3 regions of the Achromobacter aegrifaciens genome follow, and region 3 is predicted to be linked to each of the others. Evidence: predicted binding sites of a transcription regulator. Region 3 holds the regulator's gene; each other region holds the start of a gene.
What was found. Region 3 encodes HrcA, which represses chaperone genes, less so after heat shock. Its sites were predicted from a motif close to TTAGCACTCNNNNNNNNNGAGTGCTAA; they were not measured.
Positions count from the first base shown of each region.

Region 1: the regulator HrcA is predicted to act here: its motif matches at 2,846-2,872, upstream of rpoH (RNA polymerase sigma factor RpoH).
Region 2: the regulator HrcA is predicted to act here: its motif matches at 2,622-2,648, upstream of groES (co-chaperone GroES).

Region 1 is NZ_CADIKO010000001.1:1,337,532-1,342,349, forward strand. It holds gene HV793_RS06195 (cation:proton antiporter) at 1-547, opposite strand, end outside; gene cpdA (3',5'-cyclic-AMP phosphodiesterase) at 732-1,571, shown strand; gene rpoH (RNA polymerase sigma factor RpoH) at 1,915-2,799, opposite strand; gene HV793_RS06210 (hypothetical protein) at 3,012-3,701, opposite strand; gene fghA (S-formylglutathione hydrolase) at 3,795-4,661, opposite strand.
Region 2 is NZ_CADIKO010000001.1:443,345-448,162, forward strand. It holds gene HV793_RS02145 (alpha/beta fold hydrolase) at 1-272, opposite strand, end outside; gene HV793_RS02150 (RrF2 family transcriptional regulator) at 344-769, shown strand; gene HV793_RS02155 (Bug family tripartite tricarboxylate transporter substrate binding protein) at 821-1,804, opposite strand; gene HV793_RS02160 (hypothetical protein) at 1,987-2,337, opposite strand; gene groES (co-chaperone GroES) at 2,707-2,994, shown strand; gene groL (chaperonin GroEL) at 3,032-4,672, shown strand.
Region 3 is NZ_CADIKO010000003.1:314,297-319,114, forward strand. It holds gene recN (DNA repair protein RecN) at 1-721, opposite strand, end outside; gene HV793_RS20475 (NAD kinase) at 735-1,634, opposite strand; gene hrcA (heat-inducible transcriptional repressor HrcA) at 1,776-2,780, shown strand; gene hemH (ferrochelatase) at 2,826-3,941, shown strand; gene HV793_RS20490 (hypothetical protein) at 3,931-4,164, shown strand; gene grpE (nucleotide exchange factor GrpE) at 4,395-4,818, shown strand, end outside.

The DNA of each region.
Region 1 (4,818 bases), on a different contig from region 3:
CCAACAGCACGGAGTACAAGGCAATGGAGGCCGCGTCGTTGAAGAGGCTTTCGCCTTCGACCAGCGTGGTCAGGCGCTTGGGCGCGCCCACTTCGCGGAAGATGCCCACCACAGCCACGGGGTCGGTGGTGGCGACGATGGCGCCCAGCAGCAGGCAGACCACCAACCCGTAGGGCGAAATGGCATCCAGCGTGACCCCGACCACCACGGTGCAGACGACCACGGCCACGATCGCCATCATGAGGATAGGGCCGATGTCGTCCATCAGGCGCCGCACGTTCATGGACAACGCGGTCTCGAACAGGAGCACCGGCAGGAACACCATCAGGAAGGTTTCGGACGAAATCTCGAAGCGTTCCAGCGAATCCAGGAAGTCACCGATCCAGCTGGGCGCCCAGCCGTGAACGTGCACGATGATGCCGAGCAGACAGCCGACAATGGCCAGCAGCACCGAATAGGGCAGTTTGAGGCGGCCGGCCAGGGGCGGCATGAAGCAGACCAGCGTCAGCAGACCTGCCAGGCCGAATACGAGAAAACCTACATCCATGTTCTGTGGGCGGAGCTTATGTGAAGTTCCACAAGAATAGCGGCTTTTTCCTCCGGGACCGGCGCAGGAACTGCCAGGAATCGAGGAGAATGCACGTTTCGTTACCCCAATGCGGACAAGCGATACGCGTCGCGCCATGTTTTTTGGGTAATGTGGAATCGCACAAACTTTGCAGGAGCGGCACTTGGCCCGGATCCATTCCCTGACCCGGCGCGACGATGCGCCCGCCATGCTGGTCCAGCTGACCGACAGCCATCTGTTTGGCGAACCTGAAACCTCGATGCTGGGCGTCAACACGGACGCCAGCCTGCGCGCGGTGCTGCGCCAGATCGAGGCGGACGGCAAGCACCCCGATCTGCTGCTGGCGACCGGCGACATGTCCCAGGACGGCGAGGCCGCGGCCTATCGCCGGCTGGCGCGCGTCCTGTCCGAGGCGCCCGCCCTGGCGCAGGCCAGCATCCGCTGCCTGCCAGGCAACCATGACCTGCCGGCCGTGATGCGCCAGGAACTGCCGCAATGGTCGGTTCCGGTGACGGACGTGGGCGCCTGGCGCGTGGTCGCGCTGGACACCACCGTGCCCGGTTCCAACGCCGGCCATCTGCCCGCGAGCCAGCTCGATCTGCTGGAGGCCGCGCTGGCCGAAGCTCCGGGCCGCCACACGCTGATCGCCATGCATCACAACCCCATGCAGATCGACAGCCACTGGCATGATTCGATGATGATCGACAACCCCCAGGCCCTGTTCAAGCTGTTGACGCGCTGGCCGCAGGTCCGCGTGCTGCTGTGGGGCCATGTGCACCACGAGTTCGACCGCCGCCGCCACAATCTGCGCATGCTGGCCACGCCCTCGACCTGCTTCCAGTTCAGCATCCGCGACGGCAAGCATGTGGTGGACAACATGGCGCCCGGCTACCGCTGGATCAAGCTGTACCAGGACGGTTCGATGGCAACGGGCGTGCGGCGCGTGCAGGACGCGCTGTGGCATGGCGCCAGGACGGCCGCGGACAACGCCCAGGCGGCCTAGCCAGGCCGCGCCTCTTGCTCCGTCAGCGCACGGCGTTTGCCGCTTGAGTCGGCTGCATGCGCGAACCGGACGCGCATAAAAAACGGGGCACCAGATATGCATGGTGCCCCGCAAGCATCCGTCTCATAGGGGAGGGGAAAGAGGAGAAGCCGAGACGGATGACAAGACTGCTAACCGAAGTTCGCGGTCTACATGAAGTTAGGCGGTGCGATCCTCATTAAGTTTCTCGCGCCGCGCAAAATTTCAGCCCAAATTTGTATCAATTTATTCATGTGCGGCCGCGGCCCACCAGAAAAGCAAAAGGGCCGCTGATCGCGGCCCTTCGCATGGTTCGGCAACCGTCTCAAGAGGCAAGATTGCCGCGCATCTTCTTCAGGGCGGCCGCTTCGATCTGGCGGATGCGTTCGGCCGACACGCCGAACTCCTGGGCCAGTTCGTGCAGCGTGGCGCCGCCGTCGTCCTGCAGCCAGCGGGCTTCGACGATGCGGCGCGAACGCGGATCCAGCGCTTGCAGCGCGTCGGTCAGGCCGGCGCTTTGCAACTGGTCGCGGGCGGCGCGTTCCAGCACCCGGGTGGGTTCCTGGCGGCCCTCGTCGGACAGGTAGGCGATGGGCGCGTAGCTGTCGTCGTCATCGTCCTGGTTTTCAAGCGACATGTCGCGGCCGGACAGGCGCACTTCCATTTCGCTCACGTCTTCGCGGCGCACGTTCAGTTCGCGCGCGATGTGGTCGACCTGTTCCGGATCCAGCGTCTGGCCGTCGGGGCGCATGCTGCGCAGGTTGAAGAACAGCTTGCGCTGGGCCTTGGTGGTCGCGACCTTCACCAGGCGCCAGTTGCGGATGATGTATTCGTGGATTTCAGCCTTGATCCAGTGCACGGCGAATGACACCAGGCGCACGCCGCGCTCGGGGTCGAAACGCTTGACGGCCTTCATCAGGCCGACGTTGCCTTCCTGGATGAGGTCGGCATGCGGCAATCCATAGCCCAGGTACTGGCGCGCCACCGACACCACCAGGCGCAGGTGCGACAGAATCAGTTCGCGCGCGGCGCCCAGGTCTTCCTGGTCGCGCAGGCGGCGGCCGAGCTCGGTTTCACGTTCCGCGGACAGGACCGGCAGGCGGTTGACCGAGGAGATATAAGCGTCGATCGTGCCAAGTGCGCCCGGATTGGCAATGGCCAACGCCAGGGCGTTGCCGGAAGCGGCCAACGAGGTACTGGGTTGCTTCATAGCGGGGGTCTCCGGATGGCGAAGGGATAACGACATGGATTCGATGTTAGCACTCTAGTATTGGGAGTGCTAATTCGACTATTGCGGCGCGTCAAAGTTTCATTCGTCGCATTATGTCCCCGTTTATTTTTTAGAGTGGGGCGCCGCCGTGGGCAACCGAGCGCTGGCGGCAGATGGCCAGCCCCTGAATCCGGGCGCGGCCGCGGCTTGTCCTACCAACCCAGGCGCTTCAAGCCTTCGGCCGTAGCCTCGCCGTCGGGCCGCACGAACAGCGCCCCGCGCGGATCCATCAGCACCTGGTAGCGGGCGCCGTCGAACAGCGGCATGTACGCAGCGCTGCCAAATTGGACATCGACGAACGGGAACCAGTTCGGGAAATTCTTCTTCAACGATGCCAGGTCCGGCGCCGGCCAGTCATCCAGCGCGTGGACCGAGCGCGTGGCGGAGGCCTCGCGCGCGGCATCGCTATAACGGCCCGACAGGCGCTCCAGCCGGTATAGCGGCGGCACGCCGGCCATCAGCGCCGGCAGCCGCCAGCGCACGACCCGGGCATCGATCTGCCACTGGTCCCCATAGAGGACATACTGCCTGGTGCCCGTGCCAGGCGCGCTGGCGCTGACCTGGAACTGGCCGTCGGCCACCTGGCGTACTTCAACATGCGCCACCGGCTCGTCGGCCGTCAGGCGGAAGAATTGCACCAGCGAAAGGGCCAGCAGGCCCGACACGCATCCCAGCAGCACCAGCATCAGGCCGAACAGGCGGCGCACCGGCCGGAACTGGAACACCCTGCGGCCGCGCTCGTCGCGCGGGCCGCCGCGGCCCAGCAGCATGACGATGCCCGGCAGCAGGACGACGACGGCGCCCAGCAGTATCCAGACGAAGGGAGCGATTCCGTTGATCAAATCAGGCGTTCCTATTGAGCACAGACCGCAGGGGGCGCGCCGGGGCGCGCAAGCAGCCTGCCGCGGCAGGCCCGCCAGTATAGAAGCGCGCCCTCAGGGCGCCGGTTTTCCAAGCCGCTCGACGTGAAACCGGATGTGATCCTCGATGAACGTCGAGATGAAGTAGTAGCCGTGGTCATAGCCCGGGTGGCGCCGCAGGTCCAGCGGCTGGCCCGCAGCGGCGCAGGCGGCCTCGAATACCTCGGGATACAACTGTTCGGCCAGGAATTGGTCCGACTCGCCCTGGTCGATCAGGATGCCGGCGGGAAACGGGTTGGTGGCGCCGCGCATCAGTGCGGACGCGTCGTAAGCGGCCCAGTCCTCTGTCTTGTCGCCCAGATAGGCGCCGAACGCCTTCTTGCCCCAGGGGCATTGGCTGGGCGCGGCGATGGGCGCAAATGCCGACACCGAGCGGAACTTGCCGGGGTTGCGCAGCGCGAGCACCAGCGCGCCATGGCCGCCCATGGAATGGCCGAAGATGCCGGTGCGCGACGCGTCGCCGGGCAGGGCCTCGCCCGTGACGATGCCGTGCAGTTCCTGCGTCACGTAGCTGTACATGCGATAGTGGTCCCGCCAGGCCGGGGTGGAGGCGTCCAGGTAGAAGCCCGCGCCCGAGCCCAGGTCCCAGCTTTCGTCCTCGCCAGCCACGTTGGCGCCGCGCGGGCTGGTATCCGGGGCGACCAGCATGAGACCGAGTTCCGCAGCCAGCCGCTGGGCGCCCGCCTTGATCATGAAGGTCTCTTCCGTGCAGGTCAGGCCGGCCAGATAAAACAGCACCGGGACCGGACCGTCTTCGGCCTGCGGCGGAATGTAGACGGAGAAGCGCATGGGCAGGCCGATCTCCGCGGACTCGTGGCGGTAATAGCGCTGCCAGCCGCCGAAGCAGCGATGCTGCGAAATGAGTTCCAGGGCGACTGCCATTGCTTTCCTCCGATCGGAATGATGCGAAAAAAACGTCTCGCGGATTAGGGGATATCCACGGTACGACGTTCCGTCGCCGAATGTTAACCTGGGCTTTATAGGGTACGAACGACAGAAAAAAAGCGATTTCCTGCCCTGACCATGATCACGGGACTTG
Region 2 (4,818 bases), on a different contig from region 3:
CCCTCTCTTTCGATAAGCGCGACCAGGTCGCCGATGACATCCAATGTTGTGAACGCCGCCACATCCGCCGGACTGTCGCTGGCTCCATACCCGCGCAAATCCGGGGCCACGGCGCGGAATCCCGCATGGGCCAGGGCGGGCAGTTGATGGCGCCAGGCATAAGCGGTCTCGGGAAAGCCGTGGCACAGCACGACGAGTGGACCTTCGCCCTGGGCCGTGACGCTGAGCGCGATGCCGTTGACGGTCACATCGCGTGTTTCAAGGTCGATCATCGGGCAAGCTCTCAAGAAGTATCCGGTGCAGCTATAATACCGTAACACCTGTAGTTACGGTAATTGATCCCATGGCCAATGACACCCGCCTTGCCCGTCTGCTGCACGTCTTGATCCACATGCATTTGCGCGGCGGCACGACCACTTCTGGAACGCTGGCCCAGATGCTGCATACGAATGAGGTGGTGGTGCGCCGATCCATGGCGGCGCTGCGTACCGCCGGCATGGTGACCTCCACGGGCGGGCGCAACGGCGGCTGGGTACTGGCCAGGGGACTGGAAACCATCACCGCGCGCGATGTCCATGAAGCCATCGCCCATGGCACGGTCTTTACCATCGGGCCAGCCGACGACAATCCTGCCTGCCCCGTGGAACGAGCCGCGAACCAATTGGTGGCGGATTCCCTGCGCGAAGGCGAGCATGCCTTGCTGCAACGCTTGGGCGCGGTATCGCTTTCCGAGCTTGCCGCGGAGATTGCCTCGCGCGAGGAAGGATGACGCCGTAGAGTCGAATGAGCTGCGCAGGCAGAGCGTTTATCGTTGTTCTATCTACTGTTCCTTCAGCCCCAACGACTTCATCAACGGGGCGAACAAATTCTTTTCGTCCTGCACGCGCGCGGCATAGTCCGCCACACGCAGCGGTAGCGCCTCGGCGCCCGCATCGAGAAAGCGCGCCTGGATCTCCGGCCTCGCAAGCACTTTGTTGATTTCGGCGTTCATGCGATCGACCACGTCATCGCGGGTGCCAGCGGCGGCATACACGCCAAACAGGCTGTCTGCGAAAACACCGTCGATGCCGACCTCGGAAAAGGTTCGTATGTCGGGCGCCACGGCAGCGCGTTGCCGGCTTGCTACCGCAAGTACCTTCAGTTTGCCCGCTTGCACCATGGGAAAGACCGTGGCGGGTCCAAACGCAAAGTCGATCTGGCCCGCTGCCAGGTCTTGTATCGCTGGCGCCACGCCGCGATAAGGCGCATGGGTAGCCTGCATGCCAGTAGCCTGCTTGAGCAGTTCGCCGGCCAGATGCGGCGTCGTGCCGTTTCCGGCCGAACCGTAATTGAGAGGAGCTGGCTGCTTGCGCGCGTATGCCACGAACTCTTCGAGCGTATTGACGCCAAGCGAGGACCGGACAAACAGGAACAACTGGCTATTGGCCAGCAAGGCAACCGGCCGCAGGTCCCGCTGCGGATCGAACGGCATGCTGGCGAACATCACTGGATTGACCGATTCGGTCGTCGATGGATTGAGCAGGAAGGTATGGTTGTCGCCACCGTTGCGCACAACCTCGGCTCCCGCCACGTTGCCACCCGCACCGCCCCGATTCTCCACGATAACGGTCTGCTTCAAGGCCTCGGCCAAGTGCGGCTGCACCGTGCGCGCCAACACGTCGACCAGCCCTCCGGGTGCCAAACCCACGACCAGGCGCACGGGCTTGACGGGCCAGGCCTGAGACGGCGTTTGCGCATGACTGCCCGTGGCCCAGCCAGTCAGCGCCAGCATCATCATGGCCAGACAACGTCTACGCAACAGCATGCGATTCTCCTTATGGGGGCTCACCCCGCGATCCCGCGCTCGGTGCGTCACATGCCGCACCACGGAGAACCGCCTCGATGCCTCATGCGGCGGCGGTCCTGCGTCTGCCGCTCATTCTTCATAAAAGTTTAGGCTTAAAGAATCCCGGATTACCCTAATTTTCCAGCGGCACGGGCGGCGTATCACGCTACCTCCCACAACGCCGCTGTCACACCCAGCAACAGCAGCATCGCCGACGTAATGAACCACCGCACGGTTTTCCGGTATTCATTCTCGGCTTCATCCTCCAGACGCAAGGCGCGGTAGAGAGCAATTATCTGCAGCAGGCTGGCGAGCAACAGGGACACGCCGGGCAGCACGGACAGCGCGCTCCAATCGCCCGGCGCGTCGAAGCCCCAGTAGCGCAGGAAACCCAGCGAAAAGCCGAGCAATACCGTGATGGCCGTAATCAATCCAGCCCGAAAACCCTGGGGCAGTGGCCCGTGGTTGCGGGTCCGTACCGCGTCGTCGCCTGGCGTTTCCGGTGTCATCATTGAGATATTCCGCACTGAGTACGCTACGGCCCACCCGCTACCGGTTTATGTGGGAGCCAAACCTGAACTCCTGCCTTCACTCGAGACCAGGTTGAATTGATTATGGCTGCTATCACAGCGTACTGGGGCTGTTTCCCTCCCCGTGTTTGCACGCCTGTCCTTTGTCGCCGTGCTTGCCGGCTGCTCGTCTAACTTCCGCCTCAATGAAGTTAGACGCCATCCAGCTCCCCAATATGTAACAACCAGCCCCCTCCCCCTTGAACCCTAGAACATCATCCCTATAATTAGCACTCGACACCGGTGAGTGCTAACAAGCGTTCCCGGGCCTAACCGATCATTTCCTTCTCTTTTTTGCAACAGGAGTTCCTCATGGCCTTGCGTCCCCTGGGCGATCGCGTGATCGTCAAACGCCTCGAAAACGAGCGCAAGACTGCATCGGGCATCGTTATCCCCGACAGCGCCGCTGAAAAGCCCGACCAGGGTGAAGTCGTGGCCGTCGGCCCCGGCAAGAAGACCGAAGACGGCAAGATCCTGCCGGTCGACCTGAAGGCTGGCGACAAGGTGCTGTTCGGCAAGTACGCCGGCCAGTCCGTGAAGGTTGACGGCGAAGAGCTGCTCGTCATCCGCGAGGACGAAATCCTCGCCGTGGTCCAGTAAACCCCGCCTCAAACGAATTTTCGAAGGAAGCTAAGAAATGGCTGCCAAGCAAGTATTGTTCGGTGACGACGCCCGCGTGCGCATCGTCCGCGGCGTGAATGTTCTCGCCAACGCTGTCAAGACCACCCTGGGCCCCAAGGGTCGCAACGTCGTGCTGGAGCGCTCGTTCGGCGCCCCGACCGTGACCAAGGACGGCGTGTCCGTCGCCAAGGAAATCGAACTGAAGGACAAGTTCGAAAACATCGGCGCCCAGCTGGTCAAGGACGTTGCCTCCAAGACCTCCGACAACGCCGGTGACGGCACCACCACCGCCACCGTGCTGGCCCAGGCCATCGTCATGGAAGGCCTGAAGTACGTTGCCGCCGGTTTCAACCCGATCGACCTGAAGCGCGGCATCGACAAGGCTGTCGCCGCCGCCGTCGCTGAACTGAAGAAGCAATCCAAGCCGGTCACGACCAGCAAGGAAATCGCCCAGGTCGGCTCGATCTCCGCCAACAGCGACACCTCCATCGGCCAGATCATCGCTGACGCGATGGACAAGGTCGGCAAGGAAGGCGTCATCACCGTCGAAGACGGCAAGTCGCTGGAAAACGAGCTGGACGTCGTCGAAGGCATGCAATTCGACCGCGGCTACCTGTCGCCCTACTTCATCAACAACCCGGACAAGCAAGTTGCCGCTCTGGAAGATCCGTTTGTCCTGATTTTCGACAAGAAGATCAGCAACATCCGCGACCTGCTGCCCGTGCTGGAACAAGTTGCCAAGTCGAGCCGTCCGCTGCTGATCATCGCTGAAGACGTCGAAGGCGAAGCCCTGGCTACCCTGGTTGTGAACAACATCCGCGGCATCCTGAAGACGACCGCCGTCAAGGCTCCTGGCTTCGGCGACCGCCGCAAGGCCATGCTGGAAGACATCGCCATCCTGACGGGCGGCACGGTGATCTCCGAAGAAACCGGCATGTCGCTGGAAAAGGCCGGCCTGGCTGAACTGGGCCAAGCCAAGCGCATCGAAGTGGGCAAGGAAAACACGACCATCATCGACGGCGCTGGCGACAGCAAGTCGATCGAAGCTCGCGTCAAGCAAATCCGCGTCCAGATCGAAGAAGCCACGTCCGACTACGACCGTGAAAAGCTGCAAGAACGCGTGGCCAAGCTGGCCGGCGGCGTTGCCGTGATTCGCGTTGGCGCTGCCACCGAAGTCGAAATGAAGGAAAAGAAGGCTCGCGTCGAAGACGCCCTGCACGCCACCCGCGCTGCAGTGGAAGAAGGCGTTGTGGCTGGCGGCGGCGTTGCTCTGCTGCGCGCCAAGCAAGCCATCGCTGACCTGAAGGGCGACACGCCTGACCAGAACGCCGGCATCAAGCTGATCCTGCGTGCTGTGGAAGAGCCGCTGCGCACCATCGTCACCAACGCCGGCGAAGAAGCCAGCGTGGTCGTCAACACCGTGCTGAACGGCAAGGGCAACTACGGCTACAACGCCGCGACCGGCGAGTACACCGACCTGGTCGAGCAAGGCGTGCTGGATCCCACCAAGGTGACCCGCACCGCCCTGCAGAACGCCGCTTCCGTCGCCAGCCTGCTGCTGACCGCCGAAGCTGCCGTGGTCGAACTGGCCGAAGACAAGCCCGCTGCTCCGGCCATGCCCGGCGGCATGGGCGGCATGGGCGGCATGGACTTCTAAGTCCCGCCATCCTTGCAAGGCCTCCCCGGCTCCGGCCGGGGGATGCAGTATCCCGAAAAACCCCCGGTCCTTCGCCCCGGGGGTTTTTCTTTTTTCCGCAACGCGGCCTCGCCAAAGAACACGTTTGCGCACAATCTGCGGGTTTC
Region 3 (4,818 bases):
GGTGCGCGGAATCGCCTTCGCCGTCCAGCCCTTCGAGGATCTGGTTGGCGCCATCCAGCAGGGATTGCGAATGCGACAGGCGGGTGTGCTCGGACTGCAGCGCATCCCATTCGTCGGGACCGAGATTCAGCTGATCGAGTTCGTCGACCTGCCATTGCAGGCGGTCGCGTTCGGTAGCCAGGCTTGCGGCGTCCTTTTCGGCGGATTCCAGCTGGCGCGCCAACGCGCGCCATTGCTTCCAGGCCTGGCCGACCGAGTTGCGCAGTTCGCCATGGCCGCCGTGGGCATCCAGCAGGTCGCGCTGGGCGTCGGCGCGCATCAGGCTCTGGTGCGCATGCTGGCCGTGGATGTCGACCAGGCTGTCGCCCAGTTCGCGCAATTGCGCCACGGTGGCCGGCGTGCCATTGATGTAGGCGCGGCTGCGGCCCTGGGCGTCGATGACGCGGCGCAGGGACAGTTCCGTGTCGGCGTCGATCTCGCGCTCTTGCAGCCAGGCGATCAGGCCCTTGGGGGTATCGAAGACCGCGGTGATGTCGGCGCGCGGCGCGCCCTCGCGCAGCATGCTGGCGTCGCCGCGTTCGCCCAGCGTGAGCGCCAGCGCGTCCACCAGTATGGATTTGCCTGCGCCGGTCTCACCGGAAAAGACGGTAAAGCCGGGGCCGAAATGGATCTCGGTCTGTTCGACGATGACGAAGTCGCGGATATGCAGGGTGCGCAGCATGTCGGGGCGCTTACTACTCTACGTTGTCGGAGGCTTCGGGCATCAGGTTCCAGTGCAGCTTGCGGCGCAGGGTGGAGAAGAAACTGTAGCCTTCGGGATGCACGAAGCGGATGGTATAGGGCGCGCGCTGCACGACGATGCGGTCGCCCGGCTGCAGGTCGGACCAGGTCTGCATGTCGAAATGCACGCTGGCGCCGACTTCCACGCGGCCCATGGCCGTGAGCGTCATGTTCAGCACGCCGGAGTCGGGAATGACGATGGGGCGGTTGGACAGGGTTTGCGGCGCCACCGGCACCAGCACCATGGCGTTCATGCCCGGATGCAGGATGGGACCGTTGGCCGACAGCGCATACGCGGTGGAGCCCGTGGGCGTGGCGATGATCAGGCCGTCGGCGCGCTGCGTGTACATGAAGGCGCCGTCCAGCTCCACCCGCACTTCGATCATGCCGCCGCGTCCCGCGCGGTTCAGCACCACGTCGTTCAGGGCCGACGCGGAATACATTTTCTGATCGCCGCGCCACACGCTGCCTTCCAGCAGCATGCGTTCCTCGATCTGGAAGCTGCCTTCGAGCACGCGCGCCAGCGCGCCATGCGCGTCCTGCAACGCGATGTCGGTGATGAAGCCCAGGCGTCCGTGGTTGATGCCGACCAGCGGCATGCCATAGGGAGCAAGGTGGCGGCTGGCGCCCAGCACGGTGCCGTCGCCGCCCATGACGACGGCCAGCGACGCGGTCTTGCCGATTTCCTCGAGCGTGGCGACGGGGTATTCGGTCAGCCCGGTGTTGCGCGCCGTGTCCGCATCGATGAGCACCTGCCGGCCCGCTTGCGTCAGCGCGTGGGCGAGTGCTCTCAGCGGTGTGTCCAGGCCGGTGTCCTGGTATCTGCCGATCAGGGCTACGGTAGGAAAATGCATGGCTGCTTGCGTATCAAAAAAGGCCGGACCAGAAGCCGAAACCTGCCCGGAATGGGCGGTTTAGCCGATTATATGGGGCCGCATATGTGCTTGCGGGACAAAAATCGCCTCAATTGAAAAAGATTCCCTAAAATACTTGTTATGGATGACCGCGCACGCGCACTACTGAAAGCGTTGATCGAACGCTATATCGCCGATGGGCAGCCAGTCGGCTCGCGGACGCTATCGAAAGTATTCGACTTGTCCCCGGCCACGATCCGCAATGTGATGGCGGATCTCGAAGAACTGGGACTGATCCACAGCCCGCACACCTCCGCCGGCCGCGTGCCCACGCCGCGGGGCTACCGCATGTTCGTCGATTCGCTGCTGGCGGTGCAGTCCTACCAGCTCGAACCGCACAACATGGGCGAGATGCTGGCGGCCGCCGAACCCACGCGCGCCGTCAATGCCGCCGCGGCCCTGCTGTCCAACCTGACCCAGTTCGCGGGAGTGGTGCTCACGCCCAAGCGCGCCCAGGTGTTCCGCCAGATCGAATTCATCCGCCTGTCCGATAAGCGCGTGCTGCTCATCATCGTCACGCCCGACGGCGATGTTCAAAATCGCATCCTTTTCGTTCAGCGCGACTATGCCGAAGCGGAACTGCTGGAAGCCGGCAATTTCTTCAACATGCATTTCGCCGGCAAGTCCTTCAATGTCGTGCGGCAAACCCTGTCGACCGAACTGGCGCAATTGCGCGAGGACATCTCGCGCCTGATGCAGGCCGCGGTCGAAGCCAGCGCGGAAGCCGCCGAGGACGGCGATGCCATGGTCATTTCCGGCGAGCGCAAGTTGCTGGACGTGACCGACATCGCCTCCGACATGGACCGCCTGCGCAAGATGTTCTCGCTGTTCGAGAAAAAGACCGACCTGCTGCAGCTCCTGGACGTGTCCACCCGCGCCCAGGGCGTGCAGATCTACATCGGCGGCGATTCGCAGCTGGTGCCGATGGAAGAGGTCTCGGTCATCACCGCGCCTTACGGCGTGGACGGCAAGGTCGTGGGCACGCTGGGCGTGATCGGTCCCACGCGCATGGCCTACGAACGCGTCATTCCCATCGTGGATATCACGGCGCGCTTGCTGTCCAACGCCCTCAGCCACAACCAGTAGGTCCATCCGAAGCTACGTCCTCCTTGCGGAGGAAGGGGAGTGTTTGTGTTTCTTCGCCTGTTCAAGTACCTGTGGCCTGAGCGCTATCTGCCGGAACCCGAGCAGGAGGACCCCTTCAACGAAGACCCCGCGCCTCGCGGGCCGGCCAAGGTCGGCGTGCTGCTGGTGAACCTGGGCACCCCGGACACCCCGGGTAAGCAAGACATACGCAAATACCTGGGCGAGTTCCTGTCCGACCCGCGCGTGATCGAGATCCCGCGCTATCTGTGGAAGCCCATCCTGCATTGCCTGGTGCTGACGATGCGGCCCAAGAAGCTGGAGCCGCGCTACGCCGGCGTCTGGATGAAGGAAGGCTCGCCCCTGATGGTGTACAGCCAGCGACAGGCCGATGGTGTGCGCGCGGCCCTGGCCGAGGCCGGAATCGACGCCGTGGTGGAGCTGGGCATGCGTTACGGCAACCCCTCGATCCCGGACGCCATTTCCCGGCTGCGCCGGCAGGGCTGCGAACGCATACTGACCGTCCCGCTCTATCCGCAGTACGCCGCCAGCACCACCGCCACGGTGGTGGATGCGGTCACCCGCCATGCCGGCCGCCTGCGCGACCAGCCCGAGCTGCGCTTCATCAAGCGTTTCCACGAAGAGCCGGCCTATCTGGACGCGCTGGCCGGTCGCATCGAACGCTATTGGCAAGAGCACGGCAAACCGCAGAAGCTGGTCATGAGCTTTCACGGCCTGCCGCGCTATTCGATCGAACTGGGCGACCCGTACTACCGCGACTGCATGGAAACGGCGCGCCTGCTGGGCCAACGCCTGTCGCTGCCGCGCGAACAGGCCGAGGTGACCTTCCAGAGCCGTTTCGGTACGGCCCGCTGGCTGGAGCCCTATACCGAACCGACCCTGAAGGCGCTGGCCGCCGCCGGGGTTACCGAGGTCGATGTGGTGTGCCCGGGTTTTGTGGCAGACTGTCTGGAAACCCTGGAAGAGATCAGCCTGGAGTGCCGCGACGCCTTTATCGGGGCCGGCGGCAAGCGTTTCCGCTACATCCCGGCGATCAACGACGATCCGGCCTGGATCGCAGGGCTGGCCGACCTGGTGGCACGCCACTTGCAGGGGTGGCCCACGCAAATCACGGACTTGAAGGAGAAGGCGCATGCACCATGATCCCAAGACTGGAAAGATCGTCAAAAAGGGGCAGGTCAGTACCCCGGTGGACGAAGATCAGGTGGAACACGAACTGGACGAGGCGCTTGCCGAGACCTTCCCCGCCAGCGACCCCATCGCGATCAGCCCCGAGCCGGACGAGGACCGCGCCGTGGACCGCGCCCTGAAGGACAGTTTTCCCGCCAGCGACCCGGTGGCGCCCGCACAGCCGCACAAGAAATAGCCTGGCGCAGAGGGCGTCCGCCATTTGCCGGATGGCGTCGAAAAGCGCTGAATCTATGCTTGCAGTCTGAGATTTGACGGCATTTGGCAGAAATTGGGCGGATTTCTGATTACATTCCGCCTGCCTCTGCTGGCTGGCGCCGTCAGGGAATATTTGCTTTCCCGGGCTTGAAATAGGGGTATTGGCCCCCATTCATGTCTGCGAAAGCCATACTTTTTGGAGGATTCCCCATGACGGCACCCAACGAGCCTGTAGATCAGACGCCCGAAGTCGGCCAGAACGCCGATGCGGCCTCCGCCGCCGAGGACGCCGTGCAGGCCGAGCTGAACGAGTTGCGCGCCCAGCTGGACGCCGCCCAGGCTACCGTCAATGAGCAGCAGGACCAGCTTTTGCGCATCCGGGCCGAAGCCGAGAACGTGCGCCGCCGTGCACAGGAAGACGTGTCCAAGGCGCGCAAGTTCGGCATCGAGTCGTTCGCGGAAAGCCTGGTCCCGGTCAAGGACAGCCTGGAAGCAGCGCTGGCCCAGCCTGAGCAAACCGTTGAAACCCTGAGCGAAGGCGTCCAAGTGACCCTCAAGCAGCTGACGGCCGCCTTCGAGCGCAATCTGCTCAAGGAAATCGCGCCGGCACAGGGCGACAAGTTCGACCCGCACC